One region of the Aeromicrobium sp. CFBP 8757 genome, then DNA from elsewhere that is predicted to be linked to it. Evidence: riboswitches for the same ligand, from Rfam matches in the RefSeq annotation. Region 1 holds a riboswitch; the other holds the start of a gene.
What was found. Region 1 has a riboswitch for cobalamin ahead of IFT73_RS11565 (VWA domain-containing protein). Riboswitches for the same ligand answer to the same signal wherever they lie in the genome.

Region 1 (3,624 bases):
CCGACCGAGCCGGCACCGGCGCCGACGTCCCACAGCGTCTGGCCGGGCACGGGCGCCAGGCGCGCCAGGGCGGACGCGCGGACGTCGCGCTTGGTGATCTGGCCGTCGTGCTCGAACGCGTCGTCGGGCAGACCGGCCACGAAGCCCAGCGGGCGCGCGCCCGAGCTGGCCAGCTCGACCGCGACGACGTTGAGGGCCGGCACGGCCTGGTCGCGCCACGACGCGGCGACCCCGTCGATGCGGGCCTCCTCGGGCGCGCCGAGGTCGGACAGCACCGTCATGGGGCTCGCGCCGTAGCCGGCCGCCGTCAGCAGGGCCGCGACCTCCGCGGGCGTCGAGCCGTCCGACGACAGCACGAGCAGGCGCAGACCGGGGGCCAGCGACCGGGCGACGAGGTGGGGGTCGCGACCGACGAGCGTCACGACCTCGGTCGACTCGGCCGACCAGCGCAGGCGGGCCCGGGCCAGGGCGACCGACGACAGCGCCGGCACGACCGTCACGGCGTCCTTGCCGAGCATCTCGACCAGCGTCGTCGCGATGCCCGACACGAGGGGGTCGCCCGAGGCGAGGGCCACGACCTCGTAGCCGTCGAACGTCGCGAGCAGGCTCGGCAGCTGCTCGAGCAACGGCGACGGCCAGGCCTGACGGATCTGCTCGGGCACGTCGGGCAGCATCGCGAGGTGCCGCTCACCGCCGAGGACGACCGCGGCGCCGTCGACCATCTCGCGCGCCGCCTCGCTCAGACCCGTCCAGCCGTCCGCGCCGATGCCGACGACCGTCACCCGTGTGCTCACGAGCGTCGACGATATCCCGCCTCCCCCGACCCGGCCCCGCGAGTGGTGCGGTGTGGTCTTTCCGGGACGGCGTGTCTGACCGGGGCGCACCACTGGGGGACGGGTTCGCACCGCTCGGCGCACCGCCAGGCCCTAGCCTGCTCGGATGCAGCCGAACAGGGCCACCACCCACTGGGGCGCGATGGCGACGGTCGTGACGATCGCACTGGTCCTCGCGACGATCGTCGTGGCACTCGGCCTGCTGTCCCTCACGAGCCTCGACGGCGGGACGGACGACGGCGCGCTGGAGGATCATGCCTGCGTCACGGTCGACCGGGCTTCGCCCGCCGACGACGACTTCGCCGAGGACGGCCAGCTCCGGCGCGCGACGGTGCGCGAGGTCGTCTGCCGTCCACACGACGAGCTCGACCGCCCCCTCGCCGTGCAGGCCCTCGTCGACCTGCGGGCGCTGCCCATCGTCCTGGCGGTGCTCGGCAGCCTGGTCGCCGTGCACCGGGTCATCGAGCGCACGCGCGACGACGGCCCCTTCAGCAACGAGGCCGTCCGCCTGATCAGGCGGCTGCGCTGGTGGGCGGCCGCCTTCGTGCTCGTCGGCGTGACCGCCTCGTGGGTTCTCACCGGCGTCGCGAACGACCTCGTGGCGAACGAGAGCTGGCCCGAGTACGGAGCCTTCTGGCCGGTCGTCGGCACCTTCGTCGGTCTGTCGGTCGCGGCGGGCCTGTGCGAGTTCGGCACGACGCAGCGCATGACGGCGTACGAGCGCGGCGCGGCAGCCGCGGAGGACGCCTGACGCCGACGCAGGAGGTGTCGTGACGCATCGACCAGCGGCGCCCCGACCACGACCGTTACCCTAGGCAGGAGAAGGCTCGAGGTGCCCCGCGAGGGGAGAATCGGGAAGCCGGTGAGAATCCGGCACAGGGCCCGCTGCGGTGACCCGGACGCTCCGAGAGGGGCTGGGCCGGGAAGTCCGAAGACCGGCCTCGCGCCTGACCGACGGACGCAACCGCGTCCGGCGGACGTCGGCAGACGAGCGGGAGCCCCACATGCCACAGCACTACCCCTTCAGCGCCGTCGTCGGATCCGACGACATGGCGCTGGCCCTGACCCTCTCCACGATCTCGCCGGCGATCGGCGGCGTCCTCGTGCGCGGCGAGAAGGGCACCGCGAAGTCGACGATGGTGCGCGCCCTCGCCTCGATCCTCCCGCCGATCGACGTCGTCGCGGGCGACCGCTTCTCGTCCGACCCGCGCGAGGCCAGACCCCTGTCGCCCGACGGTCCCTTCGCCCCCGACGCCGACGTCGAGACGCGGGCCGTGCGGCTCGTCGAGCTGCCGGTCGGTGCGACGGAGGACCGCGTGCTGGGCTCGCTGCACCTCGAGAAGGCGCTCTCGGAGGGCGTCACCGAGTACGAGCCCGGCCTGCTGGCCCGCGCGCACCGCGGAATCCTCTACGTCGACGAGGTCAACCTGCTGCACGACCACCTCGTCGACCTGCTGCTCGACGCCGCGGCGATGGGACGCTCGACGGTCGAGCGCGACGGCGTCTCGATCGAGCACGCCGCCCGCTTCGTGCTCGTCGGCACGATGAACCCCGAGGAGGGCGAGCTGCGTCCGCAGCTGCTCGACCGGTTCGGCCTGACGGTCGAGGTCGCCGCGCCGCGCGACCCGGCCACGCGCGTCGAGGTCGTCCGCCGGCGCCTGGCCTACGAGACCGACCCCGAGGGGTTCGCGGCGCGGTTCGCCGACGACGAGGCCTCGCTGACCGATCGCATCCAGGCGGCGCAGAAGCTCGTCGAGCAGGTCGACCTCAGCGACTGGGCCCTGCTCAAGATCGCCGAGGTGTGTGCCGCCTTCGAGGTCGACGGCATGCGCGCCGACATCGTCACGGCCCGCGCTGCGGCGGCGCACGCGGCGTGGAACGGGCGCACGGGCGTCGGGCGCGACGACATCCGCGCCGCGGCCCGCCTCGCGCTGCCGCACCGCCGTCGGCGCAACCCGTTCGACGCCCCGGGCATCGACGAGGACCTGCTCGACCAGATCCTCGGCGACGACGAACCCGAGCCCGAGCCGCCGACGCCCGACCAGCTCGGCGACGACGACGGTGACGGTGACTCCGGTGACTCGGACGGCACCGACGCTCCGGAGCAGTCCGGGGGCGCCGACGGCGACTCGTCGCAGGGCGGGAGTGACTCGTCAGCGGGCCAGAGTGACTCGTCGGCGGGCCAGAGTGACTCGTCGCAGGGCGGGAGTGACTCGTCGGCGGGTGGGGGTGAGGTGACGGTCGCGTCGCCGCAGCAGCCCTACCGGCCCAGGCTGTTCACGGTCGGCGGCACGGGCGCGGGCGAGTCCGGACGTCGGTCGCGCGCCATCACCGAGACCGGCCGCCGCATCGGCGCGGCCCCCCGGGCCGGCCAGGGCGGCTCGATCCACCTCACCGAGACGATCCGTGCCGCGGCGCCGCACCAGCTCGCCCGCGGACGCGCGACGGGTGACGCCGGCCTGTCGTTCCGCGCGTCCGACCTGCGCCTCGCGATCAAGGAGGGCCACGAGTCCAACCTGATCCTGTTCTGCGTCGACGCGTCCGGCTCGATGGCCGCCCGCCGGCGCATGGAGCAGGTCAAGACCGCGATCCTGTCGCTGCTGATGGACGCCTACCAGCGCCGCGACAAGGTCGGCCTGATCACGTTCCGCGCCGACGGGGCCGAGCTCGCGCTGCCGCCGACCGGCTCGATCGACATCGCCGCGGCCCGGCTCTCCGACCTGCCCGCGGGCGGGCGCACCCCCTTGGCCGAGGCCCTGCTCAAGACCGCGGACGTCCTGCGGCTCGAGCG
Region 2 (3,624 bases), on a different contig from region 1:
CGCCGGGCGGACCGGTCGGGAGATCCTGACGATCGCCCAGCGCACGATGGGCCTGCCGAAGGAGCGCGTCGCCGAGCTCATCGAGCAGGTCAGCCTGACACCGGCCGAGGCCGACCGCCGCGTGCGCCACTACTCGCTCGGCATGCGCCAGCGGCTCGGCATCGCGACCGCCCTGCTCGGCGAGCCCGAGGTCCTCATCCTCGACGAGCCGGCCAACGGCCTCGACCCGGCCGGCATCCGCTGGATGCGCGACCTGCTGCGCGGCTACGCCGACCTCGGCGCCACCGTGCTGCTGTCTTCGCACCTGTTGCACGAGATCGAGGTCGTCGCCGACGACCTGGTCGTGATCGGCAACGGCCGCATCGTCGCGCAGGGCACGAAGGCCGAGCTGTTGGCGTCGGCCGGGACGCTGGTGCGCACCCCGGACGTCGCCGCGCTCGCCACGGCCCTGACGGCGTCCGGCGTCACCTGCGCCCCCAGCGCCGCGGTCGGCGGGGCGGACGCCCTGCGGGTCGAGGCCGAGCCCGCTCTGGTCGGCTCGATCGCCCTCGAGGCGCGCGTCCCGCTGCTCGAGCTGCGTCCGGCCGAGGGCGCCGGGCTCGAGGAGATGTTCCTCGAGCTGACCGCCGACGACCAGCGCGAGACCACCGTCCGAGAAGGAGCCGCAGCATGAGCACGATCGCCACCCCCGTCCCGTCCCCCGCAGCAGCCGACCGGGAGCCCCGCCCCGTCCCCGCCCCCATCCCGTTCGGCCGGCTGGTGTCGGTCGAGCTCCGCAAGAGCGTCGACACCCGGGCCGGATTCTGGCTCCTGGCCTCGGTCGGCATCGTCGGCCTGCTCGCCACGGTCGCGGTGCTGCTGTGGTCCCCCGACTCCCAGCTGACGTACTCGACGTTCTCCGGGGCAGTCGGCTTCCCGATGACGGTGCTGCTGCCGATGATCGCGATCCTGCTGGTGACGGGCGAGTGGAGCCAGCGCAGCGGCCTGACGACGTTCACGCTCGTGCCGCACCGCGCCCGCGTCATTGGGGCCAAGGCCGCCGTCACGATCGGCATCGCCGTCGCCTCGACCGTGCTGGCCTTCGCGATCGGCGCGGTCGGGACGGTGATCGGCTCGGCGATCGCCGGCGTCGACCAGGTCTGGGACATGACGCCCGGCGACATCGCGAGCATCGGTCTGGCACAGACCCTCGGGATGCTGATCGGCTTCATGCTGGCCGCCGTCATCCGGAACTCGGCCGGCGCAATCGTGGCCTACTTCGTCTACTCCTTCGTGCTGTCGGGCCTCACCGAGCTGCTGGCCCAGTCGCAGGACTGGTTCGGCGACCTGAGGCCCTGGGTCGACGTCAACTACGCACAGGCGGCACTGTTCGACGGCAACCTGACCTCGGCGCAGTGGGCCCACCTCGCCGTGACGACCGCCGTGTGGCTGGTGCTCCCCCTCGCCGTCGGCATCCGGGTCCTGATGCGAGCCGAGGTGAAGTAGCGCCCCCCGCAGCGCGAGTGGTGCGTTCCGGGTCCCGAGTGCTGCGGTGTGGACAGACACGCCGTCCCAGAACGTCCGAAACGCACCACTCGCGGACGTCCGCGACAGCTGGTCAGTTAGGCTGCGGGCGAACCAGTCGTACCCATTCGTTTGGGTCAGGGAATCCGGTGAGAATCCGGAGCTGACGCGCAGCGGTGAGGGGGACGGAGGTGGCATCGGCCACTGGATCGCGAGATCCGGGAAGGCGTCACCGTCCGCATGAACCCGAGTCCGAAGACCTGCTGGTTCGCGGTCGACACGACGTCGGCCGGATCACCCACCAGGCTCCGCGCTCGAGCCTCAGATCAGAGGACACCCCTGTGCACCGTCGTACCCCCCTGCTCACCGTGGTCGCGCTGACCGCCTCCCTCCTCGCCGCCTGCGGGTCGGGCTCGATGACGGGAACCGCCTCCGAGGCGACCCTCGCCGGCACCGAGGGCCGGACCGACTACCCGCTGACGATCACGGACAACTGCGGCGTCGACGTCACGATCGAGAAGGCCCCCGAGAGAGCCGTGTCGGTCAACCAGGGCTCGACCGAGATCCTGCTGTCGCTGGGCCTGCAGGACCGCATGGTCGGCACCGCGACGTGGACCGACGCGGTCCGGCCGAACCTCGCCGCGGCCAACGCGGAGGTGCCGCGGCTCGGCGACGACGCCGTCTCGTACGAGCGTGTGCTGAAGGAGGAGCCCGACCTCGTCACCGCCTCGTTCGCCTACGCCCTCGACGGCGACGACCCCGACCGACGCGCGCAGTACGCGAGGCTCGGCGTCCCGACGTACCTCGCGCCGTCCCACTGCGACGGCCGCACCGATGCGAGCGGCGACGGCCCGCGCGACCACCCGCTCGAGATGGACGTGATCTACGAGGAGATCACGCAGCTCGCGGAGATCTTCGACGTCCCGTCGCGCGGCGAGGCCCTGGTCGCCGAGCTGAAGCAGCGCATGGCGGACGCCGCCGAGTCGGCGCCCGGCAGGGACGTCTCGATCGCCTACTGGTTCGCCAACACCGAGCTGCCCTACATGGCCGGCGCCAACGGCTCCCCCGGCGTCATGTCCCGCACGGTCGGCGTCGACAACGTCTTCGCCGACACCGACGTCGAGTGGCCGCAGATCAGCTGGGAGAGCGTGCTCGACCGCGACCCCGACGTCATCGCCCTGGGCGACCTGGCGCGCGACCAGGAGACCGGCGACAAGCTCGAGGACAAGATCCGGTTCCTCGAGACCAACCCCGTCACGAAGCAGCTCACCGCCGTCCGCGAGAAGCGCTACGTCGTGCTGAACGGCGCCGACATGAACCCGTCGATCCGGACGGTCGACGGCACCGAGAAGCTCGCGAAGGCGCTCGTCGACCTCGGGCTGACGGGTTGAGCGACGGGGCGGTGGCCGCCGTGGCGGCCACCGGCACCCGCTGGGCGCTGTGGGCCGCCGGCCTGGTCGCGCTGGTGCTGTCGATCGCCGTCGCGATCACGATCGGCCCCGCCGACCTGTCGGTGCACGACGTGTTCGCGGTCGTCGGCCAGCACCTGGGGCTCGGCGACGCCGGTGTGTCGCGCATCCGCGACGGCATCGTGTGGGAGCTGCGCCTGCCGCGCACTCTCCTGGCCGCGGTGTGTGGGGCGGGCCTGGCGATCTGCGGCGCGATCATGCAGTCGCTGCTGCGCAACCCGCTCGCCGACCCGTTCGTGCTGGGCATCTCGTCGGGAGCGTCGACGGGTGCGGTGATGGTGGTGATCCTCGGCGTCGGCGGCGGCATCATCACGCTGTCGACGGGCGCGTTCATCGGCGCGGTCGTCGCCTTCGCGATGGTGCTGCTGCTGGCCGCGGGCGCAGGCGGCACCCCCGACCGCGTCGTCCTGGCGGGCGTGGCGGCGACGCAGCTGTTCTCGGCGCTGACGTCGTTCATCGTGACGTCGTCGGCCGACGCCGAGCAGACCCGCGGCGTGCTGTTCTGGCTGCTCGGCTCGTTGAGCGGCGCGGGCTGGGTCGACGTCGTGACGTGCGGTGCAGTCTGCCTGGTCGGGCTGGTCGTGTGCATCACGCTCGCACCGGCGCTCGACGCGTTCGCGTTCGGCGAGGACGCCGCGTCGTCGCTCGGCAT

Region 2: it holds a riboswitch for cobalamin, as region 1 does, so the genes downstream of both, IFT73_RS17845 (ABC transporter substrate-binding protein) here and IFT73_RS11565 (VWA domain-containing protein) in region 1, are expected to answer to the same signal.

What each region holds. Positions count from the first base shown of each region.
Region 1 covers NZ_JACYUM010000003.1:397,258-400,881, forward strand. Annotated here, with positions in the region: gene cbiE (precorrin-6y C5,15-methyltransferase (decarboxylating) subunit CbiE) at 1-794, opposite strand, end outside; gene IFT73_RS11560 (DUF2975 domain-containing protein) at 940-1,584, shown strand; cobalamin riboswitch at 1,647-1,792, shown strand; gene IFT73_RS11565 (VWA domain-containing protein) at 1,838-3,624, shown strand, end outside.
Region 2 covers NZ_JACYUM010000011.1:35,011-38,634, forward strand. Annotated here, with positions in the region: gene IFT73_RS17835 (ABC transporter ATP-binding protein) at 1-673, shown strand, start outside; gene IFT73_RS17840 (ABC transporter permease) at 670-1,485, shown strand; cobalamin riboswitch at 1,602-1,786, shown strand; gene IFT73_RS17845 (ABC transporter substrate-binding protein) at 1,845-2,894, shown strand; gene IFT73_RS17850 (iron ABC transporter permease) at 2,891-3,624, shown strand, end outside.